Regions from separate parts of the Lactobacillus sp. ESL0261 genome, predicted to be linked through region 3. Evidence: riboswitches for the same ligand, from Rfam matches in the RefSeq annotation. Region 3 holds a riboswitch; each other region holds the start of a gene.
What was found. A riboswitch is a leader RNA that binds a small molecule or an ion and turns the genes downstream of it on or off. The one in region 3 is predicted to bind thiamine pyrophosphate.

Region 1 (7,440 bases), on a different contig from region 3:
TTAATCAGTTATAATTAAGAGATACATATAAGGAGGAATACTATGAACAGTTTAACTTGGGTAATTGTAATTATTGTTGTTTTATTAATTGCACTTTATATTACAGTTTACAACAGTTTACAAAAAGCCAAAGTATACACCGATGAATCTTGGAGTCAGATTGATGTACAACTAAAGCGGCGTAACGACTTGATTCCTAACTTAGTCGAAACAACTAAGGGCTATGCCAAACACGAAAAAGAAACATTGGAAAATGTTGTACAATTGCGTAATCAGTTAACAAATATTCCCAGCGATGATCACGCCCAAACCTTAAAGGTTTCTAATCAAATTTCTGATGCCCTTAAATCAATTTTTGCCTTATCAGAAAACTATCCGGACCTTAAAGCCAACCAAAACTTCTTGAAACTGCAAGAAGAATTGACTAACACTGAAAACAAAATTGCCTATTCAAGACAACTTTACAATTCTTCTGCTGCACTTTACGACCAAAAGCTGTTAACTTTCCCGTCTAATATTGTTGCTCACATTCACGGCTTTAAGAAAGTTGACTACTTACAAACCAGTGAATCTGAAAAAGAAGTACCTAAAGTTAAGTTTTAAATACCAGGTCAACTTTTATGTTATTTCAACAAATTGCCAGCAATAAACGTAAAACCGTTGGGATTATGGGATTATTTATCATTATTTTGGCACTTGTAGGGGCAGGACTTGGTTATCTTTTTGGCAACCGGCCTGTTTTAGGATTAATTATTGCTGTGGTTTTTAGCTTGATTTACATGCTAATTGTCCTGCCTAACCCGGCCAATATGGTTATGAGTCTTAATCATGCTCAAGAAGTCCAAGAGCAAGATAATCCTGAACTGTGGCACGTTGTACAAGATATGGCACTGGTCGGTCGGGTGCCAATGCCGCGAGTTTTTATTATTGATGATCCTAGTCCTAATGCTTTTGCAACCGGACGTGATCCCAACCATTCTGCTGTGGCAGTTACTCAGGGCTTACTTGACATGATGAACCGCGAAGAACTGGAAGGCGTTTTAGGTCATGAGATTTCTCACATTAGAAACTATGATATTTTAGTTTCTACTATTGCCGCAGTATTAGTTGGTGTCATTTCTTATTTGTCAGGTATTGCCAGTCGCTATATTTGGTGGATTGACGATGATCGCGACAGCGATAACGACAATGGTGGTACTATTGTTGTCATTTTTAAGATCGTGGCTATTGTATTTGTGTTAATTCTGGGTCCTATTTGTGCCAGTTTAGCGCAAATGGCATTATCGCGAAATCGGGAATATCTGGCTGATGCCTCTTCAGTAGAATTAACTCGCAACCCGCAAGGACTGATTTCTGCTTTAGAAAAGATTGACGGTTCCGAGCCCATGAAAAAAGCCGACCCTAGCAGTGCCGGCATGTATATTGAAGATCCTGTACGTAAAAAGCGCAGTTTTGCTCACTTATTTGACAGTCACCCGCCAACAGCTGACAGGATTAGCCGCTTAGAAAAAATGTAATAAAATAAAGCAACCTTTTTAGTCAAGGTTGCTTTTTATTTTAAGTTGATGTTTGCCTGTCTAAATAATTCGGCCCGCATTTGGACTGGCGTTTCATGATAATATTCACTAAATTTTTTATAAAAGAAGGACTTGCCACTGTAACCTACCCGTGCAATTATTTCTTTTACGGAAATATCTGGTCGGGCAAGCAAATTTCGCGCCTCTTGCATACGCCTTTCATCAACATGTTCGACGAAACTTTTACCAGTTTTTTGTTTAACCAAACTTGAAAAGTAATTAGGATTAAAGCCAAAATGTTTAGCAGTGTCATTAAGTGTTATGTCAGTAAAGTGCGCATCAATATAATTTTCTAAATCAGTTTGAACAAATTGATGGTTGGTCACAGGTGCTGTCGCTAAATCTTGATTTCTAACTGCAGCAATTAATAACAAGTTTAACTCTGCTAAAATTACCTGACGGGTGTAAAGATCCTGATTAAGATATTCATCAATTACTTTTTTTAGTGCGTTTGCAGATATAGACAGTGCTGTACTATTCAAAAATAATAAGCGTTTTTGATTATAAGCGTCAGTAATTGCCTTAAAGACCTTTTTTTCACGTGAATCCATGACAGAATAGTTTCCCAGAAAATCCAGCATCTTAAAATTACGGTTGAATTCCAACTTAACTAATATATCATTTTCGCCCTGCTGCAATATTTCATAATTACTTTTTCTCTGTAAAAAAACGATATTGCCAGCCTTAAGCAAAAAATTCTGATTATTAATTCTGGCTTTTACCGATCCCCGAGCTTCATATAAAATAGTTGAAGCTGTAGTTTGGTAGCGATGAACTCCAGTATTGCGATTTTCCAAAAATACTCTAAATAAATCAAAATTAATATTTTTTGGTTTGATTTTTACTTCATTAGTGTCGGACTTAGTTGAATCCAAAATACTGGCTAAATATTGTTCAAGTTTAACTGCTGCCATTATTTCACCTTCTTATTCAAATTTTAGAATATATAGATTTATTATATAGCAAATTTTCATCTTACTAATAGAATTTTGTTATTTAAATTAAGGAGAGAATACTAGTAAATGTAGACATCAATTTTTCTTTTATGTATAATGAATTTAACATCGGGGTGCCGCAAAGGCTGAGAACAGACCCGTCGAACCTGCTATGGATAATGCCAGCGAAGGGAAAACGAAAGATTTTACATCGTCAGGCATTGTCCTGACGATTTTTTTTGGTAACTAAATTGATTAAATTAAACAACCTGAATTTTTCATACGATAAGCAAAACAAAATTTTATCAAATATTAATCTCACTATTCCCACTGGAGAACTTTCACTATTAGTTGGTCCAACCGGCTGTGGTAAATCTACTTTATTAAAAATTTTAGCGAATTTATATCCCGAATTTGCGGGCCAATTAACCGGTACCCTAGATTTAGGCGGATTAAAATCAGCTATGATGTTTCAAAATGCCAGTGAACAGTTTACGATGACAACGCCACGTGAAGAAATTATTTTTGCACTAGAAAATCTGTGTCTTAATAAAACTCAATATACAAAACGCTTGAATGAAGCTGTTCAGTTCACACAGATTGATTATTTGCTTGATCAAAAAATTAATACAATGTCTGGCGGCGAGCAGCAAAGAGTTGCTTTAGCTGTACTTGTTGCGATGAATGTCGATCTTTTTTTACTTGATGAACCCTTTGCCAGCTGTGATCCAGCTGCTCGCAAATTCTTAATTGCTAAATTAGCTTACCTGCGTGATCAAGGGAAAACAATTATTTTAAGTGATCACGTATTAACTGACTATGAAGGCCATTGTGATAATCTGTTTCAATTTCAAGGTAAAGATTTGGTGCAACTTTCTGCTAGTGAAAAAGAAAAACTGCTACAAAAAAATACGGAATCCGTTTCTTATAATTTTGCCTTACCTGAAGAAAACAAAGAAATTTGTTTTAAACTCAAAAATACAGAGATTACACAAAATCGTTTGCTTTTACAGCAGGAACACCTAAACATTTTTTCTGGTAAAACTACTCTTATTACTGGGGCAAACGGGGTTGGCAAAACGTCACTTTTTAACGCACTGACCAAAATGATCCCATATGCAGGCAGTTTAACTTATCACAAGCAGGAAATTAGTAAATTATCAGCTCGCAGGTATCTCCTTAAAGTAGGGCAAATTTTTCAAAATGCGACCGATCAGTTTATCAATGTTTCCGTTGCGGATGAAATCAATTTAAGCAAAAAGCAACGAACCAATAATTATTTCACTGATGATAGGATAAATGAGGCTTTAGCCACCCTTAAGCTTGATTCACTGCTCGATCACGTGGTTTATTCATTATCTGGCGGGCAACAAAAGAAACTGCAAATTTTACTAATGTTGATCTCTGATCAGGATGTATTGCTAATTGATGAGCCCCTTAATGGGTTAGATGCGGACTCCGCTAACAAAGTAATGGCTTTATTAAAAGAAAGTCAGAAAGCACGCAGTCAAACGCTTTTAATTATTAGTCATGAACTAAGGAATCTGGCAGATTGGTGTGACTATCATCTCATCTTTAAAGACCAGCATTTAACCTATGTGAATAAATGAGGTGTAATCATGAATCCCAGTTTTAAATTTTTTCTAGCACTAATTATTTCGATAGAAATATCTCTTAAATCAAGCTTGTTAACCAATCTTTTAATCATCTTTTTTTCCATAATTTATCTAATCTACAAACACATCAAATTGAAGAACCTGCTTTTAACGTTATTAATGCCCTTAATTGCTGCATTTACGGTTTTTGCTACTTTATATTGGTTTGCACCTCAGCCTAATTTGCAAAATGCACTGAGTTTATCCAGTCGTATTTACGTCTATACGTTGACTATCTACTGTGTATCAATAGGAACTACTGCCACGGAATTAGCACGTTCTTTTGAGCAGAATTTTCATTTACCCAGTAAGTTTGCCTATGGAGTTTTAGCAGCTCTTAATATCGTTCCCAGAATGAAGGAAGCAGTTAAACAAATACGCACTGCCGGCATGATGAGGGGCGTTTATTTAAGCTTTTGGTCACCTGTTTTATATTTTAAAGCTATTCTTGTTGCGCTTAATTCGGCAGAAAATTTAGCACAGGGCATGGCTTCTCACGGCTACCGTGAGAACGCCCAGCGGTCAGTTATCGTGCCTGTGCCCGTTCAAAAAAGTGACTGGCTTAAGTCGATTGTTATCCTGTTTTTAGTTAACCTGGCATTATTTACATTAAAATAAAAAAGTGGACCTGCAGGTCCACTTTTTCTTTAGCCTAATTTATTTTGCCATAGTATAGCCTGTGACATTTATTTTGACTGACTGATCTGCATTGACGAAAATCTGAGGTTTTTCAGAAGTATAATACCGTTCTGAAAATACCAGCTCACCGTCATTTAAGAAAAATTCAATTGAACTGGTATCAATAAATACCTGAATTTTCAAATTGGGCTTTGGTCTCAATCTGCCATAACGTTGAGAATCATCTGCCGGCTTATCAGCTCGAGTTAAAACTACTTCGTTATTCCTTTTGTTCCAACTTAGTGTTACCAAATTTTCCTGCTCATTTTTGAGTACAAAATTAATCTCACTGCCAGACCAATTTTCAGTTTCAGCTGTCAAAAGCAATTCCAAATGCTGCGAATCGGAAACATTAATCTGCTTTAACGAAGTCATCAACTTTTCATCAATTACTTTTTCTTGCCGCAACTGTTTTAATTCTTCAACTGGCTTCATATATAGCTGATTATTCTTTAAAGTCACTTCTCTGGGCAAGGTTAAGGCACCACACCAGCCATCAGCCTGTTCAGGAAAGTCAGCGTGCCACATATCAAGCCAGCCAAAAACAATGCGCCGGTTATCAGGTGTTAACATGGTTTGCGCTGCGTAAAAGTCATGACCATGATCAAGTTCTTGAAACGCTCCGTGTTCAAACTGGTTTTTGTGATAATCCATCTTGCCGATGAAATATCCCGTTTGATAAAGATTAAGATACTTTTTACTCTTTGCTGCAATCCCCTGTGGTGAACACAACAGAACATCTTGCCCATTAAGTGAAAAAAGATCCGGACACTCCCAGGTATATCCTTCATTATCTCTTCCCTGAGAAACTGCAATTGGTCCTAAATATTCCCAGTGCAATAAATCGGTTGACTTATAAGTAATTGCACGACCCAAACCTGCCTTATCTTGACTGCCAACAATAATATAATATGAATCCCCGTGTTGCCAGACTTTCGGATCACGAAAGTGCTGTGAGTTATCAGCCGGTGGTACGGCAATCACTGGATTACCACTGTATTTTGTAAAATGAATACCATCATCACTATATGCAACATTTTGCGTTTGGCAAAAATGACTGTGATCATTCACATCATAATAATGATTACCAGTATAGATCAGATATAAACGACCATCTTTTGCAATCGCACTGCCAGAATAACAGCCATTGTCATCTTCAGGGCTGTCTGGTGTCAACGCAATTGGCAGTTCTTCCCAGTGAATCAGGTCTTGACTACGATAATGTCCCCAATGCATCGGTCCTCTTTCAGATGAATAGGGATAATACTGGTAAAAAATATGATAGTAGCCTTGATAATACGAAAAGCCATTAGGATCATTCATCCATCCGAAAGGCGTTGAAACGTGATAATTAAGACGATAACGCTCATTAGTAATTTTTGCTGGAACTCGCATTTTTGTTTCTTCCTTATTTGATAAATTTTAGTTCGCTTACTTGTTTAATTGCAAAATTAAATAGCCGTGATTTACTTCTGTATCCTTGTTCTTGATGGCAAAGCCATTTTTATATTCAGGGAATAATACCATGACAGCAGTTTGCTTACCAGCTGCTTAAATAGCTTTTAAATCCATCTATGCCTGTGGGTCAACTGCTGCAATTCTTGACCATCTTTTACCAAAATTGTGAAGCCGTAGCCGTTAAAACTTGTGCTTCTTCGGTAACCTAGCGGATTCCAATTTTTTTCATGCTAAAATTCCATCTTAAATATAATTTTAAAAATTAGACCTGCGTAATGATTAAAATACAGCATTAAGACAATTTGGTCTACTTATGATACGGACTGCCACTATTAATCATAAAGCCGCGATAAATTTGTTCAATTAAAACGACCCGCATTAACTGATGTGGCAAAGTCAACTTGCCAAAACTCAGCAGATCATTGGCACGCTGGTTTACTGCTGGACTAGTACCTAAGCTGCCACCAATTACAAAAGTTAAATCAGAATGCCCATAAGTTGCCAAATCCTTTAGTTCACGAGCAAACTCTTCACTACTGCGCTGTTTACCCTTAATTGCAGTTACAAAAACGTATTCCTTATCTTTAATTTTATTTAAGATCCTTTGCCCTTCTATTTCTTTGACATTATCCTGTTCTGCTTGACTAAACTTTTCCGGTGCCTTTTCATCAGGTACTTCAATTACTTGTACCTTGGCAAAACGGCTCAGCCTTTTTTGATATTCAGCGATTGCATCTTTAAAGTATTTTTCTTTTAACTTACCCACACAAATAATTTTAATATTCATAATTGCTATTTTATCCCCCAATTCCCAAAGTTTCCACTTGCTTTTTCCACAGCTGTGTAAAGTTCAAAACCACATTTTGTGGTTTTTACCTTTAGTAAGCGAACAAATTGTGTTTTGCCAAATTTTTTATATTTATCATCACTGATTTACCCACATAAATATTTTTCATAGTTGATTTTCACAAACTTTTTGCCCTCAAATACTGTTATTGAGCCTTGAACAACTGTTTGAGCTAATTAATTTTCACTATTATTTACACACAATTCACAGGTTGTCCACAATTTATCCCAACCGCTTTTGCGCATTTTATGCACAATCCACAAAGTTATCCACAGTTGCCAACAAAATAT
Region 2 (7,440 bases), on a different contig from region 3:
CCTTTTTATTTATTATTAACTAATTTAATAATTTCAGGTTTTAATACACCAATATATCTTAAATTACGGTAAAAATTCATAAAATCAAGTCCGTAGCCAACTACAAACTCATTTCCGACTTTTGAACCATAATACTCAATATCAACATCTACTTTGCGATTTGCCTCTTTGTTAAGTAAAACGCAGCATTTAACGCTTTTAGCACCACGTTTTTTAAGCAATTCTTTCATAAAATCCAGAGTCAATCCAGTATCAACGATATCTTCAACAATTAACACATCACGATCTTTAACATCTGTGGCTAAATCAGAAACAAGCTTAACTTTGCCGGAAGACTCCATTTCGTTACCATAACTGGAAACGTCCAGGAAATCAATTTCTGCTTTAACATCCATTTCTCTTACTAAATCGGTTAAAAAGAAGATGGCACCTTTAAGAGCCCCTACAATTAAAGGCTTTTTACCAGCATAATCTGTAGTAAGCTGCTTTCCTAACTTGACACACATCTGATGAATGTCATCTTCACTAAACAATTTATGATCAATAATATTATTAATATTGTCGTTTTTTGGCATTTATCTACCCTTCATTTAAAACAAATAAAATTTCTAATATTTTCGATTATATCATTTTTTGGCTAGAAAAACAGATTATTTTGAAGCAATTTAAGTATTTAGGGACTAAATTACGTACAAAAAGCATATATATTAGTAAAAGCAGTAGGATTATTTATCATCTTATTTATTTTTTAAAAGCCTGTAACTCAAGTTTTTGGTAGAATTAATAGATAAGATATTTTAAGTGGAAGGTAAAAAGATGGATAAACAACAAGAAATTAAAATGCTCAAAGCTTTTTCCGATGCTAATTCTACTTCAGGTTTTGAAGAAGAATTTGTTAAATTGTTTACTGAAACTGTGCATGACTTTGCTAATGTCAAAGTTGATGGCATGCTCAACGTTTATGCAGCTAAGAAAGAAAATGAAAAAGATCAACCGGTAATTCAATTAGATGCTCATTCCGACTCTGTTGGTTTTATTACGCAGGCTGTTCGGCCTAATGGAATGATTAAATTTGTACCATTGGGTGGCTGGGTCAAATACAATATTCCTGCTTTACGCGTCAAAATAAAAAATCGTGCAGGTGAGTATGTGCCCGGAGTAGTTGCAACCAAACCCCCGCACTTTATGACTGCAGCCGAAAAAAATAATGTACCGGACGTAGCCGATATGTCAATTGACGTTGGTTCCAGTTCTCGAGCTGAAACTATAAATGATTATCAAATTGATACTGGTTGTCCAATTTTTGTTGATGTCAAATGTGAATACAATGAAAAAAGCGGTCTATTCTTCGGTAAGGACTTTGATGACCGTTTTGGCGCAGCTGCTATGGCAGATGTTCTTGACAATTTAAAGGGCGAACAATGCGATTTTAACGTTGTTGCTGCACTTTCAAGCCAGGAAGAAGTGGGTTTGCGAGGTGCATATGTCACAGCTAGAGCTGTAAAGCCGGATTTAGCTATAGTCTTGGAATCTTGTCCAGCGGATGATACTTTTACCCCAGAGTGGTTATCGCAGACAGGGTTAAAACGAGGACCAATGCTGCGTGACATGGATACATCCTTTTTACCTAATCCTAAATTTCAGCAATATGCCTGTGATTTAGCAGATAAAAATCATATTCCGTATACTCGGTCGGTTCGTACCGGTGGCGGACAGGATGGAGCTGCAATTTATTATGAAAACGGAGCACCAACTATTGTAATTGGCATTCCAGTGCGCTATGAACATTCGCCATATTGTTTTAGTGCTTATTCCGATTTTAAAGCTTCCGTAGATCTGACGCTAGCTATTATTCGTGATCTTACAAAAGAGAAATTAGCAAGTTTTAGTCAGTTTTAAAAATACTTGTTCTTTTGAATAGAGCAGAAAAACTAGTTAAAATGTGATATACTAGTAAAAATGAATATCAGTCACTAGGGGTGCCAAATAGCTGAGAAATACCCTCTGAACCTGAACGGGACAATACCTGCGTTAGGGAAGTGTTAAATTTAGTTACTAAAGATGCTCCTAATGACTTATAAAGTTAGGAGTATTTTTATGTTTACAAGGTCTTCAAAATGGAATGTGAAGTCAATTATTTTAATTGCACTGATTGGTATCATTATGGGTGTTATTTATACCTATGGTTTTAACTGGGCTTTTAATTTAGTTAAGATGCTTTTGGTACCCACAGGTTTTGCGCCAGTAACAGACACTGTTTTTTCTGGTTTATGGCTTATGGCGGGACCACTGGCAATGTATTTTGTTCCTACGCCTGGTTCTGGGACAATAGGTGAACTGCTGGCATCAATTGTTGAAATGGCTATTGGTGGGCAGTGGGGAGCCACTACTATTCTTTCAGGTGTCATTCAGGGTGCGACTAATGAAATTGGCTTTTTTCCTAAAAAAGAGCGTTACCAAAAGTTTACCTGGAAAAGCGTATTAACCGGTGCATTCTTTGCATCATTTGGCTGTTTTATTCCATCATATATTTTATATGGTTGGAGTAAATTCAGTATGCAGGTTCAAATAGTGATGTTCATTACTAACATCATTTCTGCGTTAGTTTTTGATGGCGTTTTAGTTAAACTGATCACAAATTTGTTCGATAATGCGTTAAAACCTAAAGTTGATTAAATACGCAAAAAGGAGTAATGCCAGTAATGCATTTTGTACTTGAGCCCCAAAAGTTGGACAACTTTTGGGGCTCAAGTACGTTTACTCCTTTTTTATTGCTCTTTTTTACTTAAAATAGAATGAACTTTAGTAGTCAGCATATCAATTGCCACATCATTTTTGCCACCTTCCGGAACAATAATGTCAGCATAACGCTTAGTAGGTTCTATAAATTGATGATACATTGGCTTAACCGTGCTCAGATACTGATCAATGACAGAGTCAATTGAGCGCCCTCGTTCACTTAAATCTCGCTCTAAACGTCTAATAAAGCGAATATCATCGTCCGTATCAACATATACTTTAATGTCCATTAAATCACGGATTTCTTTATTAGCTAAAACTAAAATTCCCTCGAGAATAATGATATCAGCAGGTTCTTTATGAATGGTTTTTTTGCTGCGAGTATGCTCCTTGAAATCATAAACAGGCATCTCAATAGCTTTGTATGCTAACAAATCGCGCAGTTGCTTTTCTAATAAGGGTACATCAAAGGCATCGGGATGATCATAATTGATCTTCATTCGTGTATCCATAGGGATGCCAGTATTATCTTTATAATAAGAATCCTGTGTCATAATCAGGACATGTTCATCTTCCTGCATTTGAGCAACTATTTTTTGTGCAATGGTAGTTTTTCCACTACCTGAACCACCAGTAATACCAATCACGACAGGCTTTTCAAGTCTCGACATTGTGCCACTCCCTTTTAATCCTTAAATATTTTACTTTACTTTGCCTTTAATTACCAACGGTTAGGGTATATTTCACTTTAAAAATGCTCTGAAAAAGTTGGAAACTAAAACTAAACAAAAAAATATTGACAAGAGCTGTGGAAGCGATTACTATAAATCTGGTATCAAATATTTAAAAGATATATTTTTAAAGCAAAAATTTTAGGTATTAAATGTCTTAAACAAAAGGTGATTTGCAAAAAAAGAAGCAATTAAATAAAATAATGATACCAGAATGAAGAAGACATCATGGAATTCAAAGAAAGAACTGCTGCGGTTCAAGTTCAAGAGTATTTAGAATTTTTAATTCACTTTAAAAAAGTGAAAGAATTACCCTCACAACGCGAAATTTCGGAGAAATTGCAAGTTAGTCGCAATGCAGTGAAACATGCATTGGATGGGCTCAAAAATGAGGGACAAGTACTGGTAAAAGAACGGACTGGAATAATTTCTAACAATAAAATTGACATTAATATGCTGGGAATGGAGTCAATGACTACTGAATTTAAAAATAAGACAGTTAGCATCAAGCATCTGGCAACAACTATCGAAACAATGCCCAAGAGGTTAGATCATTTTTTTAATTCAAAAGGGTCAGTTATCAAAATTGAGCGGGTTCGGTTTGTTAAAGATATCGCCCTAACATACGAAATAACGTATTTTAGTCAGAAGAATTTTAGCAAAATGGCAAAGATTGATTTTACTAATAAATCACTTTATGAGGTTCTGGAGAAGGAGTATCATGTGAGGCCAAATTATGGTAAAGAAAGTATCTCTTGTTTTTTGGCCGATAAGAAAATAAGCAGTCTGTTGAAAGTCAAACAAGGTACTCCTCTTTATCAAGTAAACAGTTTCAATTATCAAGACGATGACTTACCAATTGAGAGTACAATTCAATATTTAGTAGGAAATAAATTTAAATATCATTTTAATGCTAATAATATTTATGATTATCAAGAGGAATAGTTTTGCTTTTTAAAGAAGTATATGCCGATTTGGATAAAAGAATTATTAATGGTGGGTATCCACCAGGTAGCACTTTACCCAATGAGGTTGAATTACAAAAAAGATATGATGTCAGTAGAACAACAATTAGAAAGGCTGTTAATCAATTAGTAGCTGAAAATAAGGTTGTCCGTAAAAAAGGAAGTGGTTTATTTGTTGCTCCAATAATTTCTAAACAAAATATTTTGGAAATGACTGGTATTATCAAGCCTTTATACTTGGAGTCAGCAGACAAAATAAAATTTAAAGAAACTTATTTAAGACTGGTTGGTTCATATTATGCTGCAGTTTTTAATGTGAGCTCACAGGAGTTATTATATGATATTTCCTTTACAGCTGAAATTAAGAATGAAATTACCTGTGAGCATTTACTTCTGCTCCTCGATAACTTTCCGGGTTTTGATCCTAATTGTCTAAAAGTAATGTCAATAATTGAAGCAGTCAATACTGGTATTCATAAACCGGATGATGTATATCAAGACTTTCAATTAATTAAAGCAACCGAAGAAATTAGTAAACAATTTCATATTCAGGAAAAAGATCCAGTATTTAAAATTATGAACCTATTCTCAACTAGAGAAGGCAAAATTGTAGCCGTGGAGTACAGACTGCAAGATGCTTTAAAAACAAGGTACTCAATAGATTTTAGTTAATGGAGGAATGAAAAGTGATTAAACTAGTGCGAGTTGACCATCGGTTGGTGCATGGACAAGTAGCTGTTTCCTGGTTTAATAGTTTAGACGTTAATACGATATTTGTAGTAAATGATGATGTTGCCCATGATGATTTTCGTAAATCGGCCATCAGATTGGCAAAACCGGAAAAGTCTAAACTGGTAATGAAGTCTGTAGCAGACAGTATTAAAGCAATTAATTCTGGGGTAACGGATAAATATAAAATGTTAATCGTAGTGGAATCGGTTGCTGATGCTGTTGAACTTATTAAGGGAACTGGTGACAAAATAACCGGCCTTAATCTTGGTGGCACTAAGCCCAGAGAAGGAACAGAAAACTACTCTAAAACAATTAATTTAACTGCAGAAGAAGCCAGTGAATTAGCTCAATTGCAACAAAAGGGAGTGGATGTCTGGATTCAGCAGGTGCCAAATGATGAAAGACAAGAATTTCGTAAAAAATGATTGGAGGTAAATAATGAATGTATATTTAACCGCAATTATTTTGGCTTTAATTGCGATGATGGGTAATGGCGAATATTTTGTAGGTTCATCAATGCTGTCAAGGCCACTTGTAACCTGTACGTTAACTGGCTTGGTGTTGGGTAACCTGCATCAGGGCATTATTATGGGGGCAACTTTAGAGTTAGCCTTTGTTGGTTCATTTTCTATTGGTGCGGCAATTCCCCCAGAAATAATTTCCGGTAGTGTTTTGGGAACTGCTTTCGCCATCGGAGCGGGCAAGAGTACTGCGGTTGCTTTAACCTTGGGGATTCCAATTGCATCCCTGGTTTTAGTAATCAAAAATTTGTGCTTTATTTTCATATTACCGTTCTTCGTTCACCGCGCTGATAAATATGCTGAAGAAGCTGATGGTAGTGGTGTAAGTCGGATGAACGTACTGGGCGGCTTTTTCTCAGTTAACCTGCCAATAGGTTTAGTAGTTGGTATTTCCTATGTCCTAGGCAGCCCGGTAATTAAAGCAATTTTAGCAGTCATTCCCCAATTTATTATTAATGGCTTGGGAATTGCCACAGGGCTTCTGCCAGCATATGGTTTTGCTCTGCTGCTTAAGATGATGGTCAACAAGAATAATGTCACTTTCTTTATTATTGGTTTTGCCCTGGCAGTCTATCTCAAAGTATCAGTAACTGGGGTAGCTATTTTCGGCGCATGTTTGGCCCTTATTTTAACCGGCTATTCCGCTTTTAAAGGTCAACCGTTAGTAAATACTGCTGCTAATTCTAATAACACAAGTGAAAAAGATGCAGATGATGGAGGCATAGATTATGAAGATGAAGAATTCTAAGTTACTCACCAGAAAAGATTTAATGAAAACATTCTGGCGGTCGTTTACGATGGAATGGGCTTGGAATTATGAACGCCAAATGAACCTTGGCTATGCCTACTCTATGGTTCCGGCTTTACGAAAGATCTATGGTAAAAACAAGGAAAAATTAAAGGACGCTTATAAGCGGCACCTTGAGTTTTATAATGTTACGCCATGGCTAAGTACTTTTCCTTTAGGTATTTCAATCGCAATGGAAGAGCAAAACGAACTTGATCCAGATTTTGATGCTGCCTCAATCAATAACATTAAAGTTGCTTTAATGGGACCTTTGAGTGGTATTGGTGATTCATTCTTTTGGGGTACGTTAAGGGTTATTGCAACAGGAATTGGTACTTCTCTGGCAATGCAAGGTAATATTTTAGGACCAATTTTGTTCTTGTTGATCTTTAATATTCCGGCCATTATCACTAGATACTACGGTTTGTTTATTGGCTACAATATCGGTTCCTCCTTTATCGATAAAGTGCAAAAGACAGGTTTAATGGATAAGTTAACCTATGGCGCTTCAGTTTTAGGACTTGCTGTTGTCGGGGCTATGGTTGCGACCATGGTAACGTTAAAAATGCCTTTGAAGATTGGCAGTGGTGCTGAAGCAACCACCGTCCAAAAAATTTGTGATGGCATTGTTCCTGGTATTTTGCCACTATTGTTTACATTCTTTATTTTCTGGCTTGATAAAAAAGGTTGGAAATCACAATATATTTTGTTGCTAATAGCAGCAATCGGAATATTTGGTGCCTGGTCAGGACTGTTGGGTCAATAATTTAAGGAGACTCTTGTGAAAAGTATAGAAGATTATGTCCACTTAGAACCAAAATATTATGAAGCAGTTTTGCAAAATTATGAGGACTTGTTTGCTAAGCAGATAGGTCAAATAAATAATAATATTACTAATGTTGTTATTTATGCAACTGGTTCCAGTTCTAATGCCGCATATGGTGCATTGCCATTTATGAGCAATA
Region 3 (7,440 bases):
TTGCAACTACGGCCGTTGCCCTCTCTAAACGGGTGCATGAAATTAATTGCGTCTAGCAGCTCAGCATAGTCTTTGTTAGCCAAAGGCTTTCTCGCGGGGTGCTTGTGCAGCATGTTATTAATATCTTTTTCGGCAAAATCGAATCTGGTATGATCAAAAAACTCATACCCGTTTTTATTGAAATTGCCGGGGCGATATTTACCGGCCCAATCGTATAGTTCACCAAATAAGAATTGGTGTACCTTCTTAAGGTCTCCGATATCGTTTATTTGGGGCTTTTTTTGCAACAAGAACAAAGCATTCCGAGCGGATAGCTCATATTCCTTTTTCTCTAACTCCTTTGGGTCATGGATATGGAGCTTATTTTTTAGGACGCCATTTGAATACAAGGTTTCACTAATCCAATCACTCATTATCCTTGCCCCAAATTTCTTCAAAGCGCTCAGCTACTACTGGATCAGGCTGGATAGCTTCATCAAGCAATTCCTGGATATCTGATTCTGTAGGATTCCACCCTTCCAGGTGGTTGACTTCCACGACAGTTCTAATTTGTTGGTAAATTTCTTTATTAGCAATGAAAACGCCTTGGATAGTCTGCGTTTCATCGTTTATATCTAAAATATATGGTTGTGTTTCTAGCATATTGAGTAAATCTCCTGGCTTCTCTTTAAGTGCGATTGCAAAGGCATTAAGGACCCTAATTGACCAGGTCTCAATTGGTTTAACAATTGAGTTTCTTAAAGTACTAAGTGGGACGTTGCTGGCCTCAGCGACTTTAGCGACGCTTATATTTTTGCTTTTGAGTAGTTTAACGATTGTTGCACTCATTTTAAAGCCTCCAATATCTTTACTTATATTATACCATATTTAATCACTTTTATAGTGATATATGGTAAAAAGCGATATTAGATTTTAAAGTAGTGCTATTCAAGTTCTATACCTGTGGATTGTATTACCTGCTTATTGGAAATCACAACACTATCTGTTTTGTCTTTATTTAATTGTATCTCCGCATAGTAGAATTTTCTTGTTTTTTACTATTAACTAGCACATCGTTCCAATCTTTACCAATAGTTTTGGCAGGCTGTAAATTGCTGAATTGGGGTGTAGTGGTCAAAATTGCAATTTTCGAATTTGATTATTTACAAAAGGAATGATTTTTTGTTGTAGGCTAATTCAGGAATATCTTTATTTTCCATATATTTTAATGAGAGTTACATCGTCACCTTTGACCTCAATAACTACTGCGCTGTCAATTGTTGCTATATTTTTTATATGTTGCGACAAGCTCAAAAGGCTCTGCCGATGTATTATTCATCTCAGGCATATTATCATTTGATGCAAAAACGGCATTAATTCTTAAAACCCCAAAAGTGATATAATTAAGGCTACTATTAATAAAGATGACTGTTTATATTTTTTAAATTCTGTTTTCATAATTTTTTCTCTCTTCCTAACATATTAAAAATGAGCAAAAATGAAAAAATAACAAAAACTATAACTGTATTTATTTTAACATTTCTCTTTTTAGGCATTGGAATGGGCTTTATACATTATTATAGAATTAATTCTTTAGAAAAAACCGTATATCTTAGTGCTGGCGAAAGAAAATATTCATATAACTTAGACACATATAAATGCTTACATAATAAAAAAATTGCTTCTGTTAAAATAACTACTGATAATCAAGGATCTTATGATACGCTTTATTATGTCGGAAAAATTAATAGTAGATATTATGGCTTTCTATTTAAAGATCGTGGCATATTAAGAAAAGCAAAATTAATTTATATTAAAAAAATTGATGAATAATAGCATATTAGCTTTTAATATAATGATTTTAACAATGCGAAATAACTGAACTAAAAAAGGCAGCTTAAGCTATATGACCCCAAAATTTAGGACAAATTTGGGGTCATATCAGTTACTGCCTTTTTGATGAATTAATGAAATTAACCGTAATATTGATCCTGGTCTAAAGCAGTTTCATCAAAATCAACTATCATAAATTCATAGTTTGAAAAACACTCCATCCAGTTGTTATAATAGTCGTTCTCTCTTTTTAGCACCTTGCTGCTTTCTTCTCCTTCTATTATAAAAGGCTTTGAACGTATATTAAAATTGGCATGTATTGCACCCAGCAAATTCAATAAACGCAAGAAATCTTTTGCGGAATCCACACTTACATGAAAAGATTTAAACGAACTATTATTTTCGCCAAGATAACTTTTTGCTCTATTATACTCATCAACAGATTCTGCCTTAAAATTTTCAACGCTATTTACATTCTCTTCGATAATAGCTGTCGGAGCTTGTTTTTTTAAAAAATCTAGTATCTTTCTTAATTTAAAAAATTGTTCATCATTCATTTTTATTATTCTCATTTAAAAGGCGGTGCTCGGAAACATTATATCTCCTATGAAGCCATCAATTTTGCCGCTTAAAGTGGCATAGCCATGTCATCTACGAATGCAAGAATAAGAATATTGCGGCTAAGTTTGGCATCGGCCTATACCGCGAGCACTATAACTGACGGTTCTTGCTTTTTTGCTTCCACTAGCATAGTAGTGCATTGTTAGCTCTCCAGACCAATTATAGACTAGAAATACAGGTTTAAGATCAGTTGCTTTTAGTGCATAATATATGCTGCCACTAGTAACCCACATTTTAGAAATTCCTAAATCACCATTAACAGTACTAGGTAAATCTACATTATTTTCTCCAAGTTGCACACTTTCCTGGGACTTTGAACAATAATTACATTGTCCAATATCAAAATTTTATTATGAAATTGACTAAAGACAAGTAAGAATAAAATAAAAGCGGTTTTTACAGAAGTTACTTCCAATCTTGCTTTTCATAAGCCATCTGCCAAAACTGCAATTCATAATAGCTGCTGCGTACAAATGCAGTTTGCATTTGCTCAAGTTCTTCATTAGTGGCACTTTCAGCCAAAGAATTGGTTAAATGCAGCATTTTTGCTACGTTGGCACCATACCACTCGCCATCATAAGTATCAATCCATTCCTGATAATAAGAAACCGGTGAGCCCTTTTCTGCCATTTTTTGGCCAATTTCCTGATAGAGCCAGTAACATGGTAAAAGTGCTGCCACCGCTGGTTTAACACCAGATCGCTTTAACGTCATATGCATATGGTTAACGTAGTTATAAGCTGTTGGCGCCACCGGAGTTTCAGCAATTTCAGTCGCAGTTATGTTTAATTCTTCAAAAAAATGGCCGCGCACTGATATTTCGACATCTTTCAAGTCTTGCGCCCCTGCCAGTAAAAATTCCTTTACTTCCTGATTATCCGTTTTTGCCGCAATCAATTCATGCAATTTGCTGAATTCTCTTAAATAATAGCGATCCTGCAACAGATAAAATTTAAAAGTTGCAATTGGAAGTTCGCCACTTTGCAATTCCTTAATAAATGGATGCACCATACTTTTATGCCACAATGCCTTCCCCGCTTCGTGTAGTCGATCAGTGAAATTCATGATTATTCTCCTCCAAATTAAATAATTGTTAATTATTACTAACTACACTTTATTCAAAATTAACTATAATCACTATCCTTTTTTTGCTTTTTAGCACATTTTTAATAATAACTAAAATTCTAGTACTTATGACATAAACAAATAGTATCTTTATCAACCTAACGTTGTAATAAGCAATAAAATACGCTATAATTGTAAGCGATAACACGAGGGGTGCCTTTTTGGCTGAGATGAAAATTTTTCAGACCCTTTGAACCTGTAAGTTAATACTTGCGTAGGAACGTGTCAAAACTGCTTAAGCTTTGGCATTTCCATATGCCAAAGTTTTTTTATTAGTCAAAAATTTTAAGGATATTAAATTAGGAGTAATAAAATGCAGTTAGAATTATTAGACAAATTGCGAGCAGAAAACCCGGTTATTTTCAACATTGCTAATTTTGTAACAGTTCAAGACGTGGCCAATGCCGTTAATGCTATTGGTGCTTCGCCAATTATGAGCAATGAGGTCGCTGAAGCCGAAGAAATAGTGCGAATGGCTTCCGCCGTAGCAGTTAATATTGGCTGTTTAACCAAAGAGCAAATTAACCACATTAAAAAAGTGGAAGATTTGGCACGCCAATACAATAAACCCATAGTATTTGATCCTGTAGCCGTTGGTGCCGTAGAGTATCGTTATAAAATCACAGATAAACTTTTATGGGCTTTTCATACCAGTATTATTCGGGGCAATATTGGTGAAATAGCTGCCTTAGGTGGCTTTGATTGGAGTTCAAAGGGCATTGATGCAGGCTCCGGCTCTGGTGATATTGATGAAATTGCTATGAAAACTGCTCAGAAATATCATTGTACGGTCATTGCCAGCGGCTCCACAGATACAATTAGCGACGGTAAAAGAATAGCCCATGTTCATAATGGTTCACCCCTTTTTAAAACCCATGTGGGTTCTGGTGACATGTTAACCAGTATTGTGACAGCTTTTACAGCAGTCACTGACGATCCGTTTGAAGCAGCGCAGATAGGTGCTTTAGTTTTCAGTTGTGCCGGTCAATTAGTAGTTCAAGATCACCCCAATGTTGGGCCCGCTACTTTTGGCATGTATCTCATGGATTATTTATATAAAGTAAAAGTTGCAGATATTGAACAAATTGCTGATTTTGATTAAGGAACTTTATGATGACTGAAAAAATTAATTCTTTTCCCCAAGTTTTAACCATTGCCGGTACAGATTCTGGTGGTGGTGCCGGGATCATGGCTGATTTAAAAACTTTTCAAATGCAAAAAGTATTTGGTACAGCTGTTGTAGTAGCAGTGACAGCACAAAACACTTTGGGCGTCCAGAAATCTTTTTTACTGCCTTTAGAAATGATCGATGCCCAATTCGCCTCTTTGGCAGAAGATTTCCACATCCGTGCTTGTAAAACAGGAATGTTGGGCGATGCAGATCACGTTCACCAAGTTGCACTTAATTTGCAAAAGTATGACTTTGGTCCTATTACCATAGATCCAGTGATGATTGCTAAGGGGGGCGCACCATTATTAAGTCAAGATGCTGTCGCCACCGTTAAGAACGAGCTGCTGCCTTTAGCAGATCTAATAACACCCAACTTGCCAGAAGCGGAGACTTTAACTGGCATCAAGGTACAAGATCAAGGCCAATATTCAGAATTAGCTCATAAATTACAAGATATGGGAGTTAAAAATGTGCTAATTAAAGGCGGCCACGCAAGTAGCGCAGAAGTAAAAGATTATGCTTTATTTGCTGATGGTTCTGATCTTTGGGTCAGCAGTTCCAGGATACATACCGAGCGCACCCATGGTACCGGTGACACGTTAGCTGCAGCAATTACGGCTCAGCTGGCTTTAGGTCAAAGTTTACCGTCAGCAATTAAAATTGCTAAAAAGTACGTTACCAAAACTATTAAAGAAACTATTCAAGTTGGTCATGGTCACGGCCCTTTAAATCATTGGGCTCAGTAATTTAGGAGAAATAATGAAAGACTTTAACACTGATTTTTTACATGCTTACTTTATTTGTGGCAGTCAGGACGTTCCAGAAGGTAAAACTTTACCGGGCATAGTCGCAGAAGCACTTGCTGCAGGTATTACTGCTTTTCAATTTCGGGACAAGGGTCCTAATTCAACTTTAAGTGAAGCCGAGAGGCTCCCTATGGCGCAAAAGCTGCACCAATTGTGTTATGCATATCACGTGCCCTTCTTCATTGACGATGATGTTCAGTTAGCACAACAAGTTCATGCCGAAGGCGTCCATGTTGGTCAAAGCGATGAAGAAATCAGACAGGTCATTAAAGAAGTTGGCAGTCAAATGATTATCGGCTATTCTTGCTCGAATTTAACGCAAGTTGAACAAGCCAATAAAATTAGCGGAATTGATTATTATGGCAGCGGTCCAATTTATGCCACCCAATCTAAAAGTGACGCTGATCCCGAAATTGGTATTGTCGGCTTAAGCCAACTGGTTAAAAATACTGCTCGGCCAATTGTTGCTATTGGTGGGATTACCGCTAGCGACTTAAACGCAATCGCTAAAACTAAGGCAGCTGGGGCTGCAGTAATTTCTTTGATTGCCCAAAGCAATGATATTAAGCAAACCGTTAGTCAAATGCTCACAGCGCCATGGTTGAAAAATGACTAGTATATTTAAAAAACACAAAAAATGATTCTGCACTTGGCAGAACCATTTTTTATTGATGATAAACAGTTATAAATTGATAAAAATATCAGTTAATTTTTGGAATTAACCTAGCTGTGCAATCTTTTGCAGTGTTCTGATCATTTGGGCTACAAAACCGGACTCATTATCATACCAGGCGTAACCTTTGACTAGTTGTACCCCATTATCTCCAGTTTCAACTTGGGTAAGAGTTGGATCAAAGACCGAACCAAATTCAGTGCCAATAATATCTGATGAGACAATTTGGTCGTCATTATAGCCAAAAGAAGCATTGCCTTCGGTATGCTTTTTAATTCTAGCGTTAAATTCTTCAACCGTAACTTTTTCTCTTAAAATAGCAGCTAGTTCAGTAATAGAACCAGAAATAACAGGGACTCGTTGAGCAATACCCGTAAGTTTGCCATCCAGTTTAGGTATAACTAGGCCAATAGCTTTAGCTGCTCCAGTTGAATGCGGAATAACATTAGCGACAGCGGCACGAGCATTACGGACGTTGCCACCACGATCAGGGCCATCCTGCAACATTTGTGAAGCTGTGTAGGCATGCGTTGTAGACATAATTCCCACTTGAATGCCAAATTCATCGTTCATTGCCTGAGCTAATGGTGCTAAACAATTAGTGGTACATGAGCCTGCGGAAATAATTTGATCAGATTCAGTTAGTTGATCATCATTTACGCTATAGACAATAGTTTTCATATTGCCTGCGGGAGCAGAAATTAATACTCTTTTAACACCGGCATCAAGGTGAGCTTGGGATTTTGCAGTTGAAGTATAAAATCCAGTGCATTCAAGTACTATTTTAACTCCGTCGTTTTTAACCCACGGAATTTGGCTGGCATCTTTTTCCGCATAAACCGGAATATTTTTACCATCAATTACAATACTATTAGTTGTAGCAGTTACTTCATGATTAAATTGACCATGCGCAGTATCATATTTTAATAAATGTGCTAACATAGCTGGTGAGGTTAAGTCGTTGATTGCGACAATTTCGATGTCGTCACTGGCCACTTCATAAATTCGCCGTAAAGCAAGCCGACCAATGCGACCAAAACCATTAATACCAATTTTTGTAGTCATAATAAGTTCCCCCTTTAGATTACAAAATTAGTATATTAAAACAAATTCACTCTGCATAATCCGAGATTGTAATAGGGTTATCACTTTTAATGATATGGAGTATTATGAATTTTAACGATTTATATATTTACCAAACAATTTATGAAACTAGATCACTGAATAAAGCG

Region 1: another riboswitch for thiamine pyrophosphate. It lies ahead of F5ESL0261_RS00665 (ATP-binding cassette domain-containing protein); the one in region 3 lies ahead of thiM (hydroxyethylthiazole kinase).
Region 2: another riboswitch for thiamine pyrophosphate. It lies ahead of F5ESL0261_RS02600 (ECF transporter S component); the one in region 3 lies ahead of thiM (hydroxyethylthiazole kinase).

Annotation. Positions count from the first base shown of each region.
Region 1 covers NZ_REHN01000002.1:43,499-50,938, reverse strand. The annotation lists gene F5ESL0261_RS00680 (LemA family protein) at 43-603, shown strand; gene htpX (zinc metalloprotease HtpX) at 621-1,517, shown strand; gene F5ESL0261_RS00670 (AraC family transcriptional regulator) at 1,553-2,491, opposite strand; TPP riboswitch at 2,633-2,723, shown strand; gene F5ESL0261_RS00665 (ATP-binding cassette domain-containing protein) at 2,764-4,122, shown strand; gene F5ESL0261_RS00660 (energy-coupling factor transporter transmembrane protein EcfT) at 4,132-4,785, shown strand; gene F5ESL0261_RS00655 (sucrose-6-phosphate hydrolase) at 4,825-6,240, opposite strand; gene rlmH (23S rRNA (pseudouridine(1915)-N(3))-methyltransferase RlmH) at 6,611-7,090, opposite strand.
Region 2 covers NZ_REHN01000005.1:14,086-21,525, forward strand. The annotation lists gene hpt (hypoxanthine phosphoribosyltransferase) at 6-575, opposite strand; gene F5ESL0261_RS02595 (M42 family metallopeptidase) at 817-1,899, shown strand; TPP riboswitch at 1,966-2,055, shown strand; gene F5ESL0261_RS02600 (ECF transporter S component) at 2,098-2,676, shown strand; gene udk (uridine kinase) at 2,769-3,410, opposite strand; gene F5ESL0261_RS02610 (GntR family transcriptional regulator) at 3,699-4,415, shown strand; gene F5ESL0261_RS02615 (GntR family transcriptional regulator) at 4,418-5,107, shown strand; gene F5ESL0261_RS02620 (PTS sugar transporter subunit IIB) at 5,122-5,592, shown strand; gene F5ESL0261_RS02625 (PTS sugar transporter subunit IIC) at 5,606-6,436, shown strand; gene F5ESL0261_RS02630 (PTS system mannose/fructose/sorbose family transporter subunit IID) at 6,417-7,241, shown strand; gene F5ESL0261_RS02635 (SIS domain-containing protein) at 7,257-7,440, shown strand, end outside.
Region 3 covers NZ_REHN01000014.1:30,958-38,397, forward strand. The annotation lists gene F5ESL0261_RS09490 (Fic family protein) at 1-413, opposite strand, end outside; gene F5ESL0261_RS09495 (helix-turn-helix transcriptional regulator) at 406-828, opposite strand; gene F5ESL0261_RS09500 (hypothetical protein) at 1,468-1,812, shown strand; gene F5ESL0261_RS09505 (hypothetical protein) at 1,953-2,369, opposite strand; gene F5ESL0261_RS09510 (hypothetical protein) at 2,493-2,732, opposite strand; gene tenA (thiaminase II) at 2,839-3,498, opposite strand; TPP riboswitch at 3,698-3,796, shown strand; gene thiM (hydroxyethylthiazole kinase) at 3,872-4,660, shown strand; gene thiD (bifunctional hydroxymethylpyrimidine kinase/phosphomethylpyrimidine kinase) at 4,672-5,475, shown strand; gene thiE (thiamine phosphate synthase) at 5,486-6,151, shown strand; gene gap (type I glyceraldehyde-3-phosphate dehydrogenase) at 6,254-7,273, opposite strand; gene F5ESL0261_RS09540 (LysR family transcriptional regulator) at 7,378-7,440, shown strand, end outside.